Regions from separate parts of the Fundidesulfovibrio butyratiphilus genome, predicted to be linked through region 4. Evidence: predicted binding sites of a transcription regulator. Region 4 holds the regulator's gene; each other region holds the start of a gene.
What was found. Region 4 encodes sigma-54, which starts transcription at its own class of promoters, with help from an activator protein. Its sites were predicted from a motif close to CTGGCACGGNNNNTGCTT; they were not measured.
Positions count from the first base shown of each region.

Region 1: the regulator sigma-54 is predicted to act here: its motif matches at 1,529-1,546, upstream of fliJ (flagellar export protein FliJ).
Region 2: the regulator sigma-54 is predicted to act here: its motif matches at 2,039-2,056, upstream of nifH (nitrogenase iron protein).
Region 3: the regulator sigma-54 is predicted to act here: its motif matches at 1,757-1,774, upstream of modB (molybdate ABC transporter permease subunit).

Region 1 is NZ_BAAHXA010000002.1:386,135-389,323, reverse strand. Features, by position in the region: gene ACYQ01_RS12790 (sensor domain-containing protein) at 1-131, shown strand, start outside; gene ACYQ01_RS12785 (MotE family protein) at 413-1,153, opposite strand; gene fliJ (flagellar export protein FliJ) at 1,074-1,517, opposite strand; gene ACYQ01_RS12775 (D-alanyl-D-alanine carboxypeptidase family protein) at 1,710-2,810, opposite strand; gene ACYQ01_RS12770 (FlgO family outer membrane protein) at 3,107-3,189, opposite strand, start outside.
Region 2 is NZ_BAAHXA010000001.1:2,355,460-2,358,648, forward strand. Features, by position in the region: gene anfD (nitrogenase iron-iron protein, alpha chain) at 1-415, opposite strand, end outside; gene ACYQ01_RS10720 (P-II family nitrogen regulator) at 435-800, opposite strand; gene ACYQ01_RS10725 (P-II family nitrogen regulator) at 813-1,130, opposite strand; gene nifH (nitrogenase iron protein) at 1,156-1,983, opposite strand; gene ACYQ01_RS10735 (alpha/beta fold hydrolase) at 2,495-3,189, opposite strand, start outside.
Region 3 is NZ_BAAHXA010000003.1:570,505-573,693, reverse strand. Features, by position in the region: gene ACYQ01_RS18685 (hypothetical protein) at 1-16, opposite strand, end outside; gene ACYQ01_RS18680 (sulfate/molybdate ABC transporter ATP-binding protein) at 139-909, opposite strand; gene modB (molybdate ABC transporter permease subunit) at 911-1,570, opposite strand; gene modA (molybdate ABC transporter substrate-binding protein) at 2,146-2,895, shown strand.
Region 4 is NZ_BAAHXA010000001.1:197,006-200,194, reverse strand. Features, by position in the region: gene pyrG (CTP synthase) at 1-310, shown strand, start outside; gene ACYQ01_RS00940 (KdsC family phosphatase) at 307-867, shown strand; gene rpoN (RNA polymerase factor sigma-54) at 1,113-2,552, shown strand; gene hpf (ribosome hibernation-promoting factor, HPF/YfiA family) at 2,589-3,131, shown strand; gene ACYQ01_RS00925 (PTS sugar transporter subunit IIA) at 3,132-3,189, shown strand, end outside.

The DNA of each region.
Region 1 (3,189 bases), on a different contig from region 4:
AAGACCAGCTCGAACGCCTGCGCTGCGTCGACTGCGACAAGGCCCAGGGATTCATGTTTTCCCGGCCGGTGGACAAAAGCCAGGCCGCGCGGCTCATTCTGAACGACGCCTGCGGGAAGCGCTCGGGATGACCGCCCGGCTCGGAGGAAGAATCGCCTCTGGCGGCCCGATGGGGTGACCCCCTCGGGGCTCCCCGGTTGCCCGCGCCCCCGCGACGGCCGCGCAAGATCCCGCCCGGCGCGAAAGATTTGGGAAAGAAAGAAGAGTCAGGGGCCTGGTTCCGACGCCGTCGGAACCAGGCCCCTCAATTTTTGCGTCCGTCACGTGTTGGCGCGGACTTCAGGCCGCCGACCCCCTTTCGGGGGCGGCCTGGGGGAATGATTCCCCCTGGCCGCCGGAGGCTTCCGTTTCTTTACGGATTCTGGGGCAGGTCCGGTCCCGACTGAAGCTTGGTCAAGGCTTCGGAGAGCTTGGCCGCCTTCTTGGCGCTGACGTAGGTGAGGATCTCGCCGGCCTGGCGTCCCTTCATGCCGGCCAAAATCTTGACGGCCACGGATTCGTCCAGGGTTTCGAGCACCGACGCCGCCTGCTTGGCCTTCATGTTCGTGTAGACGTCGATGAGGTGACGCATCTTCTCGTCCTTGAGCGCGTTGGCCTGGTCGAGCATGGACTTGATCGTCGTTTCGAGCTGCTGCAACTTGGCCGTGCGGCTGTTGAGGTCGTCCTCAAGAGCGTGCAGGGCCTGTTCCTTGCGGTCAAGCTGGTCGGCCCGGTCCTTGAGCTCGCGCGCCGAGAGCAGGGAGTCCGGCGGGGCGGCCGGAGCGGCCGGCGCGGGCTTGGCCGGCTGGGCCGCCGGGGCTGCTTGGGCGAGTTGCGCGGCCTGGGCCTTGGTTTCTTCCAGCACCGCGTCGCGCGCCATTTGAAGAAGGGGATTTTCCCGGGACGCTTTGGCCGGCGCGGCCGCAACCGAAGGGGAAGCGGCCGTTTCCACCTGATGGGAACCCAGGGAAAGGTCCAACCACACCAGCACGCCGAGTTTCGCGGCGGCCAGAAAGGCCACGGCCACGGCAAGCTTAGACAGACGCAGGCCGAAACCGGAGCGTGGCTTGTTCGTCGAATTGAGCCTGTTCCTTTCGCTGTTCTTCGTCGGCATGTCGGGTCGCCTTTTTTTCCTTGAGTTTTTCCAGGAGCTTGCGTTGCTTGGCCTTTTCCACCAGCTCGGCCCTGCGGGCGGCGGTGGCCTGGACCAGGCGGGAAAGATTGGTGTGGGCCACGGCCAGATCGGCGTCCAGGCGGTCCTTGTATCCCCGCCAGAGCCAGATGTCCGCGGCGGTCATGCTCGGGTTTTCGAGAAACCGGGCCTCATGCTCGGCAAGGGACGCGCTCAGGGAAGCGCACACCGCGCGTTGATCGTTTTCTGCGGCCAAAGCCTTGGACAAGGCCAACTTGGCCTGGTCTTCCAGTTGGCCCCGGTAGTCGAGAACCTGGTCGAGCGTAAAGCGAAACGGACGAGTCATAGCCGAACTTTAAGCAAATACCGGGCCACACGCCACCGGGGCATGGGCCGAAAAAGGCCGTGGGGGTCTTTACCGGGCCAAGCCCGGTCACGAACGACTCGCATCGCGTCTTTTGGAACATCCCGAAGCGGAGTGGGCATCCGTTGAAGAATTTTTCAACGGACTGCAAGAATCGCCTTGTTGGGCGGGCTGCTAGTGGGCCATGGCCATCTGTTTGCCGTCGTGGGTTTCGGCCTCGATGATCTTGAAGCCCTCTTCCAGCAGACGGGTGGCCTCGCGCTGGCGGATGCCCCGGGTCCGGGCTCCGAGCACCACGGCCACCAGCCGGGTGTTCCCGCGCTTGGCCGTGGTGATGATGTTGAAGCCGGACGAGCAGACAAACCCGGTCTTCAACCCGTCAACGCCCTCCACCCGGCCGAGCAGGGTGTTGGAATTGTGACGCACCCGATTTTTCCAGGTGAATTCGGTCATGGAATGGATGGCCAGCAGTTCGGGAAAGCGGGTGAGGTATTCGCGGGCCAGTTGGGCCATGTCGCGGGCCGTGGTGACTTGGCCGTCGGCCGGCAGGCCGTTGGGGTTGAAAAAGTGGGTGTTGGTCATGCCGAGGGCCTTGGCCTTTTCGTTCATGGCGGCCACGAAGGGCGACACGTCTCCGTGCCCCAGATATTGGGCCACGGCCACGCAGCCGTCGTTGGCGCTGACGATGGCGATTCCCTTGATGAGGTCGGACAGGACCACGTTCTCGCCGGTGCGCAGGTGCATGGACGACCCGCCCGCATGGCTGGCGTCGTAGGTCACGGGAATCACCGTGTCGGGCTGGAGCTTGCCCTGTTGGATGTACTCGTTGATGAGGTACAGGGTGAGCACCTTGGTCAGGGAAGCCGGGGCGATGGGCAGATCGGGCTCCTGGGCGAAGAGCACGCGTCCGGTCTTCATGTCCATGAGCAGGGAGGCCTTGGTCTCCACCTGGAACTCGCCCTTGTACGAGGCCGGAGTCCGGGAGACGGCCCTGGCCTGGCGGCGTTCTTTCTTGCTTCGGGATTTGGCCTGTTCGGACTTGCGTTTGCCCTTGCGCGGGGAGGACGTTTCCTTGTCGACCTTGGCCGAGGCCCGGCTCGAACTCGCCTTGCTTTTTTTCTTGGAGGACGTTTTCTTGGAGGAGGATTTCTCCGAGGTCTGGGTCTTGCGCGAGGAGGTCTTATCCGTCTTGGTCGATTTGGCCATGCCGCCGTCCGCGGCAAAGACGACGCACAACGCCACTGCGACACAGAGAAACGCAATCCATTTACGCATTCGATTAGGGCTCCTTCACCTCAAGTCGCGTAGATATCGCATGGCCCATGGCGTCGGGAACGCCTCGCGGACATGGACCTGGCCGCGACGAAAGAAAAACGGCGGGGTCGCGGCGAACGAAGGCGGCTTTCCAGAGAACAGCCAAAGGCTTGCTATCCTGAAACCTCTTGCCCGGGCAACTCTTTTTTCAACACTTGCGGGCTGGCGCACTGTATTGCGACGCCACGCGCACTGCAACGTTTGCCTGTCGCAGTGCGCCGCTTGGACATTGTAAAGTCGAAAAACGCCCCGCCCGCTTACTGGGACGAACCGGATTTCGTTTCCGACTCGCCGGTCTGGGAAGGATTGGCCTGGGGCTGCTGGGCCTGCTCGGCGGGCT
Region 2 (3,189 bases), 2.2 Mb from region 4:
CGCAGGTCTGGTAAATGCTCATGCGCTTGATGTGCGGCATGGCCTTGAAGGCGTCGAGAATGCTCTGCTTGAGCATCTGCTCCGCCCCGAACACGATGTGCTTTTCCTTCATGTCCGTGGCGAAGGTGTACTTGATCTGAAAGTTGTCGTTGTCGCTTATGTAGCGCTTGGTCTGCCAGGTGTCGTAGGTGCATCCCACGGGACCGTGGCTCAGGTGGATGACGTCCTTCATGGGCGTTCCGATCACGTGCTTGGCGCCGCAATAGGCGCAGCCGCGCTCGGAGATGGTGCCCGGGATGGTGTTCAGATAGCCCAACGGCAGGGCGTCGGTCAGGGTTTCGCCGGGCCCCTTGATGACCGCGTGCTTCCCCCTTTCCGGAATGCATTCGCTGCACTTGAACAGGTGATATGGCATGAGTGGGCTCCCTTGAATGCTACAGAATGGCCGCGTCGCCGTGTTCGTCGGTGCGCACGCGCATGGCTTCCTCGACCGGGAGGACGAAGACCTTCCCGTCCCCGATCTGGGCGGTCTGGTTGACCTGGATGATGGTGTTGACGATCTGGTCCGCGTCGGCGTCGGGGACGACGACGGAGATCATGCGCTTGGGGACGTACTTCATGCCGCCGGAGCGCCCCAGCAGGTCGGCGGGCAGCTCGCAGGCCACTTCGGCGGCGATGCCGCGCTGATGGCCGCGTCCGAGCACGGACAGGGCCATGAAGCTGGGGTAGCCGAGCGCTTCCAGGGCGTCCTTGGTGGCCTTGACCTTCTTGGGCCGGATGATGGCGATGATCTCTTTCATGGCCGCCTCCGCCTACAGGCCCAACTGGCCGGTTCGGACGGTGAAGGCCTTGTCCACCGGGAGCACGAACACCTTGCCGTCGCCGAAGTTGCCCGTGTAGGCCTTGTACTTGATGAGCTTCATCACTTCGTCCACGTCCTTGTCGTCCACCACCATCATGATCATCACCTTGGGCAACTCGTCGTAATGGATGTCGCCCACCTTGATGCCCTTTTGCTTGCCCCGTCCGAAGGCCTGGATTTTGGTCATGGTGAAGAAGCCCGCCTCGGCCAGGCCCTCGGTGACGGTTTCCGCCGCGTCCGGGCGCACGATGGCCTTGATCATCTTCATTGGGTCGCTCCTTGTGTGTCGGGCGTCAGTCCGCGAGGCCGTACTTGACCACCATGGCTTCCAACTGGTCCATGCTGAGCGGCTTGGGGATAACGAAGTTGTCGTTGACGATGATCTTGTGGGCCAGCTCGCTGTATTCCTTGGCCTGGTCCTGCTGGTCGTCCCATTCGGTGACGGTCTTCTTGTTGAATTCGGCCTTCTGCACGATGTTGTCGCGGGGGACGAAGTGGATCATCTGGGTGCCGATGGCCTCGGTGAACTCTTCCAGAAACTCGCGTTCCTGATCCACCTTGCGGCTGTTGCAGATCACGCCGCCCAAACGCACGCCGCTCTGCTTGGCGTACTTCACCAGGCCCCGGCAGATGTTGTTGGCGGCGTAGACGGCCATCATCTCGCCCGAGGCCACGATGTAGACCTCCTGCGCCTTGCCGTCGCGGATGGGCATGGCGAAGCCGCCGCAGACCACGTCGCCCAGGACGTCGAAGAACACGAAGTCCAGGTCGTCGGTGTAGGCGCCGTTGGACTCCATGAGGTCGATGGCGGTGATGACCCCGCGCCCGGCGCAGCCCACGCCCGGCTCGGGTCCGCCGGACTCCACGCACTGGATGTCCATGTAGCCCCGCTTGATGACCTTATCGTTGGTGACTTTCTCCGCGCCGAGAATGCGCAGGGTGTCCATGATGGTTTCCTGGGGCTTGCCGCCCAGGATCAGGCGGGTGGAGTCGGCCTTGGGGTCGCAGCCGTGGATGAAGATCTTCTTGTCGTGGAAATGCGCCATGGCCGCGGCGGTGTTCTGGGTCGTGGTGGACTTGCCGATGCCGCCCTTGCCGTAGATAGCGATCTTGCGCGTCATGATTCTCTCCGTTTGGTAAAAGTCGAAATCGCGGCGTGCGGTTTCAGAGGGGCAAAGGCATAGACCGTGCCAACGACGGCGAAAACCGCGCCGGCGTGGCGTTTCGGGGAAAATCCTGTTGTAATGGGTCGAAGTATTTGAATTTTTTCAGGGACACCATGCGCTGGACATCAAGGGGCAAGCGCACACAGCGGTTTTCGGGACGAGAATGCGTACGCGACGGTACAAACCCGCCAAAAGGGCGTTCCCTGGGGAACACTTCGGACTCTCTTGTGTTTTTCCAGTAGGTTGAAGGCGGGACGGACGCTCCCCGTGGTCCCGGACTTCAGGGCCGGTGACCGGGACGTACACACCGGGCTCAAAAGGCCGCCCCAAAAGTCGATTCGCGCAGCCCGTTCAAAAAGCTCGCTGGCACGGCGCGAGAAACAGTCAAGCCGAAGCGGAGTCGGCATCCGTCGAGGGCTTGCGTTTTTTGGAGCGACGCAGCCAGCGAGGATTTGTCAACAGGCTGCTATGGATTGTGTTTGGCGGGAACCGTTTCGTCCATCGCCAAGAAGGTCAAGACGATCCGGGTAAAGGCGGCTGGCGCTTCAAATTGCACATGGTGCGTTCCACCTTTGAACTGAACCAGCCAAGCGCCAGGGATCAAGCTGGCCAGCACCGTTGAACTCTTCGTGCCCACGACCGTATCCGCCGTTCCGACCAGCAACATGACCTGATTCTTGATCAGCGTCATCTTTTTCAAGGGCGCCTTCCAACCCATGGCCGCCTGGATTTGTTTTTGTATCGTAGGGTTATCAGGCAAGGCTCTGCTTTTAAAGACGGCGGCAACGGCTTTTCCATCGATGGAAGTGGCATGGAGGATAGCTTTGCCGAAGCGCTCAGGAGAGTAAAGGAGCAAATTTTGTGTTGTCACGCTAGACTGTGAATAGCCGAGCACGTTTGTTTTTTGGACACCGAGTGAATCCAGCAGGCAGACAACGTCTTTCGCGAAAAGGCGATACGTGAATCGCTGGCCGTTGTCCGTGGAATACCCCATTCCCCGGTTGTCCATGAGGATCAATTGATACTTCCGCGATGCCTCCTCAATAAATTCCGGCGTCCAGTTTTCCATGGTGGCGCCGAGCCCGGTAAGCAACAGCAGTGGCTCACCAGAACCTATCAACTTGTACCCGATTTTGATTCCGTTGGCGTTTACCTGATAGA
Region 3 (3,189 bases), on a different contig from region 4:
CGCGGGAAATGGACATCAGAAAGCTCCTTCGCTTGACGGACGGGCTCTGCCGGATCGGTCCCGACCTGAAGAGCGTCTGGCATGGCCGGGGCCCCGGGTCAAGTCTTTGCGCCCGAGGGCGTTCCGGGAGGGGTGGGATCAACCCGCCGCGCGGGCCGCCTCGCGGGCTTCGTCCTCGGCCTTGAGCCGTTCGACCAGATCGGACAGAACCGCTCCGGGATCGGCGACGGCCTCCAGGTCGAGGATTTCGCGCACGCCGCCGTCGCGGTAGACCACCACGACTTGCGCCAGGGCGGCGACGTCCTCGGGATCGTGGGTGATAAGGACCATGGGAATGGGGTGGGCGCTGAGAAATCCGAGCAGCTCCGAACGCATGCGCGAGCGCAGGAGGGGGTCCAGGGCGGAAAAGGGCTCGTCGAGCAGCAGGATGTCCGGGTCGCCGATAATGGCCCTGGCCAGGGCCACGCGCTGGCGCTGTCCGCCGGAAAGGCGGTGGGGCAGGGACCTGGCCAGGGGAGCCAGGCCGAAGTTTTCCAGCAGGGCGTCCACCTTGAGGCGCTCCTCCCGGCGCAGAAGGCCCGGCCAGGAGGGACGCAGGCCGAAACCCACGTTGCGGCGCACGTCCATGTGGGGAAACAGGGCGTATTGCTGGAACAGATACCCCACCCGGCGGTGTCTGGCCGGGACGTTGACGCGTTCCCGGCTGTCGAACAGCACCCGTCCGGCCAGTTCGATGCGTCCTCGGTCCGGGCGCAGCAGTCCGGCCAGGATGTTGAGCGTGACGGTCTTGCCCGAGCCCGACGGGCCGAAAAGGACCATGCGGCTGGCCGTCAGGGAAAAGGCCGAACGCAAGGCGAACGAGCGTCCGCCGCCGCGCAGGGTGGTTTCCACGTCCAGGGTCAGGGTCATGTCAACGCTGCCTTAGCAGGGTCTTGGACCCGGCCAGGATGCACAGGCTCACCACGGACACCACGATGACCAGCAAGGTGGCCTGGTCGTCCTGTCCGGCCATGACCGCCGCATACACGGCCAGGGAGAGGGTCTGGGTCTTGCCCGGGATGTTGCCCGCGATCATGAGCGTGGCGCCGAATTCGCCCATGCCCCGGGCAAAGGCCAGCATGGCCCCGGCCAGAATGCCGCGCCAGGCCAGGGGCAGGCAAATGCGCAAAAACACCGTGATCTCGCCCGCGCCCAGGGTGCGGGCGGCTTTTTCCATGTCCGGGTCCACGGACTCGAACGCCGCCCGGGCCGACGTGAACACCAGGGGAAAGGCCACCACCGTGGAGGCGGCTACGGCTCCCTGCCAGGAAAACATCAGGGTCAGGCCGAAGACGTTTTCGAGAAAGCGTCCCAGGAATCCGTTCCGGCCGAACACAACCAAAAGGTAGTAGCCCAGAACCGTGGGAGGCAGGACCATGGGCAAGGTCGCGGCGGCGTCGAGAACGTCGCGTCCGAAAAAAGGCCTGCGCCCGAGCAGATAGGCCGCCAGCACGCCTATGGCCAGGGAGATGGCCGTGGCCAGTCCGGCCACCTTGAGGGTGAGCATGAGGGGTACGAGCACCTGATCCATGGCGTATCCTGTCGTGTCGGCGCACTGGGCGGGGCCTGGCGGAGGTTTGGGGCCGCGACGCGGGCCGTGGCCGCTGTCTACAAGAGTGGTAATTCTTCCGCAATACAATAGTGTTTTTTTAAAAAAAGGTGATTGTTGCCGTAGAAGCCACGCAACGCACAGCTCCTGCACCGATGGGGAATGATCATGCAGGGATGGTGCCAGCGCCTTGCATGGTCGGAAAAGGGCTCTTGCGTCGATTTGCCCTTGACGAACCAGAACAAAAAAGAAATTCTTTAGGGACAAAAACGTACAATATTGTCAGAGTGCGGCTTCAATTTTCGGCGTGAAGGCCGTGAACCGCCATTTCGAGTCGATGGCAAGCTTTTTGCCTATGGCTTGTCACGGATGCGCGCGCGACGCGCGTCGCGTCGTTTGAACCGGGCGGCCCGGCGTCGGCTTTTCATGTCGGCCTCCGGTCTCGGCGTCCGAAAGACATTCCGGGTCGGCAAGCCGGCTCGGAACGCGGCGCGAGTTTTTCCCCCAACCCCTGCCCGCACCATCGAGCGGCGCAATACCCGAAGGAGGTCTCCTCTATGAAACGATTGGCAACGGCATGCGTCCTGGCCGTTTTTCTCAGTCTGCCCCTGGCCGCCCAGGCCGCCCAGCTCACGGTTTCGGCGGCCGCCAGCCTGACCGGAGCCTTTACCGAACTCAAGGGAGCCTTTGAAAAAGCCAATCCCGGCGTCACCGTCAACACCAATTTCGCCGCATCGGGCAACTTGCTGCGTCAGATCGAGGCCGGCGCTCCGGTGGACGTCTACGCCTCCGCCGACCAGGCCACCATGGATCGCGCCTCCCAGAAGGGCCTGATTGATCCCGCCACCCGCGTGAATTTCGTGACCAACGCCATCGTGCTGTGCCGTCCGACCGCCCGGCCGGGCGTGAAGTCCCTGGCCGACCTGGTCAAGCCCGACGTGAAAAAGATCGGCATCGGCAATCCCGACACCGTGCCCGCGGGCAACTATTCCAAGCAGGCCTTGCAGGCCGCCGGACTGTGGGACAAGGTGCAGTCCAAGTTGGTGTTCGGCGAGAGCGTGAAGCAGGTGGCCGACTACCTGATCCGGGGCGAAGTGGACGCCGGCTTCGTCTTCGCCACCGACGCCCAGGCCGCCAAGGCCAACGTGACCGTGGTGGAGGAAGTCAAGACCACCACCAAGGTGAGCTATCCCGTGGCGATGGTGAAGGCGGCCAAGGAAAAGGACCTGGCCGGCAAGTTCATCGCGTTCGTGCTCGGAAAGGACGGACAGGCCATTCTGGCCAAGTACGGATTCGGCAAGCCCTAGCTGCCCGTCCAAAAGGTCGATTCCCGCAGCCTGTTCAGAAAACGCGCCGGCGCGTTGTGACGGAACGTCAAGCCCGAAACGGCGTTCGCGTTTGTCGAGGGTTTGGCGTTCGTGCGGCGGGCGCTCGGGCGGGAACTTTGCAACCGGCTGCCGGCGCGATTTTTCAAGCATCGCATGATGGATGGCCCGAGGCGCTGTTGCGGCGCTTCGGGCCTTTTTTCATTTCGAAAACGCGGCGCGCGAGAAGGGGCGGGGACGACCAGGGGACGGGCGTCGCCGAAATTGAAGATGCCG
Region 4 (3,189 bases):
GGGAGCCTACCCCTGCGTGTTGCGCCCCGGCACAAAGGCCATGGAAGCCTACGGCCAGGAACGCATCGAGGAACGCCATCGCCATCGCTTCGAATTCAACAAGGCCTATTTCGAGGTCTTCGAAAAGGGCGGCATGGTGTTTTCCGGCCTTTCGCCCGACGAGGCCCTGGTGGAGATCGTCGAACTGCCCGAACACCCCTGGTTTCTGGGCTGTCAGTTCCATCCCGAATTCAAGTCCAACCCCATGCGGCCCCACCCGCTGTTCCGCGAATTCATCAAGGCGGCCATCGCCAAACGCAAGGGACAATGAGGCGTCCGCTACGTCCCGGCGAAGTGACGGCCAGAGCGCTTCGCCGGGCCCGGTCGGTCAGATTGCTGGTGCTCGACGCGGACGGCGTGCTGACCAACAACGCCCTCTACGCGGGACTGGCCCCGGAAAACGACCTCAAACGCCTGGCCATTGAAGACGGCATGGGCGTAAAGCTGGCCCAGGCCGCGGACATTGAAGTGGCGGTGCTCTCTGGGCTGGGCAATCCCCAGGTGCGCCGACGCATGGAAGAACTTGGCGTCAAGGACTTTCAGGGCGGTCACCTGTCCAAGGCCCCACTTTTTCAAGCGATGCTTGAAGAACGTGGCCTCGCGCCGGAGCAGGCCGCCTTTATGGGCGACGACTGGCTGGACGCCTCGGCGTTGCGCCGGGCGGGATTGGCGCTCACCGTGGCCGGAGCGCAGCCCGAAATCTTGCGTTTGGCGCACTGGATGTCCGCCTGTCCCGGAGGCGCCGGGGCGGTGCGCCAGGCCATCCGGTTTCTGCTCATGGCCCAGGGAAAGCGCGACCCCCTGTGGCGGCGCTGGCTTGACGACTGACGCCGGCAAAAGAGCAAGAGAACAGGCGCGTTCAGCTCCCGGGAATGCCGCTGTCTTTCTGGCGTGTTGGGACTTTTTATTTCGTCCAACAGCCTGTGAATGCACGGCATGTCTTGCTACTTCGGCTTATTGATGGCATACTGTCCTTGTCGAGGCGACATTTCGGCATTTTTTTTGCTAGTCGAATTCCTTTTCTTGTGAAATTTCGACGAATTCGACACGACAACCGGGAGACATGACTCGAAATGGCTTTGGAGCTCAGACAGCAACTCAAGCTATCCCAACAGTTGGTCATGACGCCGCAGTTGCAGCAGGCCATCAAGCTGCTGCAGCTTTCCCGTCTGGAACTGGTGGAGACCGTCCAGCAGGAATTGCTGGAAAATCCGTTGCTTGAGGAATCGCTGATTGAGGACGAGCACCCGGAACCCACCATAGCCGAAGAGCTCAAGGCCCCGGAGTCCAACCGCGAAGAGGCCGAAATGCAGCGCGAGCTGCAAAAAACGGCCGAGTGGGACGACTACATCGGCGATTTCGCGTCCACCAGCCGCCAAGCCACCACCCGGGAATACGAAGCCCCGGAAGACGGCGTTTCCTTCGAGGCCAGACTCTCCGGGCGCACCTCGCTGGAAGGGCATCTCTCCTGGCAGATCAGCCTTTCGGCCCTAAACGAGCAGGAACGCCACATCGCCGAAACCATTGTCGGCAACCTGAACTCCACCGGCTACCTGCAGGCCAGCGCCGAGGAACTCGCCCAGGACACCGGAGCCTCCCCGGAAGAGGTGGAACGCGTGCTCAAGGTGGTGCAGCATTTCGATCCCGTGGGCGTGGCCAGCCGCACTCCGCGCGAATGCCTGCGGGTCCAGCTCGACTTTCTGGGCTACGAAGATCCCATTCTGCTCTCCCTGGTGGACGAACACCTCGAAGACCTGGAAAAGAAGCGCTACAAGGCCCTGGCCAAGAAGTTCAAGATCACCTTCGAAGACATCCGCGAGTATCTGGACATCATCGTGTCCCTCGACCCCATGCCCGGGGCGAGCTTCAGTTCCGCGGACCCGGTGTACGTCAGTCCCGACGCCTACGTGTACAAGTACGGCGAAGATTTCGTCATCGTTCTCAACGAAGACGGATTGCCCAAACTGCAACTTTCGCCGTATTATATGGAAGATGTCAGCCGTTGCGGGCAGGGCAAGGACAAGGACTACCTGCAAGACAAGATGCGCTCGGCCATGTGGCTCATGAAGAGCCTGTACCAGCGCCAACGCACGCTCTTCAAGGTGCTGGAGAGCATAGTGAAATTTCAGCGGGAATTCTTCGAACACGGAGTGAGCAAGCTGCGCCCGCTCATTCTCAAGGACGTGGCCGAGGACATCGGCATGCACGAGTCCACGGTCAGCCGCATCACCACGAGCAAGTACGTGGCCACTCCGCACGGAATCTACGAACTCAAGTTCTTTTTCAATTCGGCGCTCGGTCTGGACGACGGAACAAGCGTGGGCTCCGAGTCGGTCAAGGCTCTCATCAAGCAGCTCATCGGCGCGGAAGACCCCAAAAAGCCCATCAGCGACGAACAGATCGCCGACATCCTCAAGGAAAAGCTGCAGGTGAACATCGCCCGCCGCACCGTGGCCAAATACCGCATGGCCATGGGGATCGAGTCGTCATCCAAGCGCAAGGCCGTCTTGTAAACGCCGCGTCGCGCGGCATTATTCCGGAGGTTTCCCATGAACATCGCTTTCAACTTCAAGAATTTCGAGCCGTCTCCGGGTCTACGTGACTATGCGCTCAAGCGCTTCGAGAAACTTCCGAAATACATCAGCAATTCCGACCACGCCGAAGTGGTCGTCACCTTGCAGGTGGAAAAGACCCGCCAGATCGTGGACGTAGTGATCAGCGCCGACTTCCTGCACATTTCGGCCCATGAGGAATCGGAGGACATGTACTCCACCATCGACCTCATCACCGACAAGCTCGAAGCCCAGATTCGCAAGTTCCGCGACAAAATGAAGGACCGCCGCAAGGCCGCGGCCGGCGTCCGCCTGGACGTGGTTTCCATCACCGAAACCCCTGAAGGGCGCACCCACGCCATCGTGGAGTCGGACAACTTCTCGCCCAAGCCCATGCCCGTTGAAGAGGCCGCTGAACAGCTTGGGGTGGTGAAGGAGGGCTTTTTGGTGTTCATCAACGCCGAGACGGACCGCGTGAACGTGATCCACAGGATGAAAAATGGCGATTACGGCCTGATCGACCCTGGGGTGGTCGTCTAGATGCGCCTGGCGGACTACCTTCGCCAGGAATTCGTCCTGGACGATCTCAAGGCGCAAA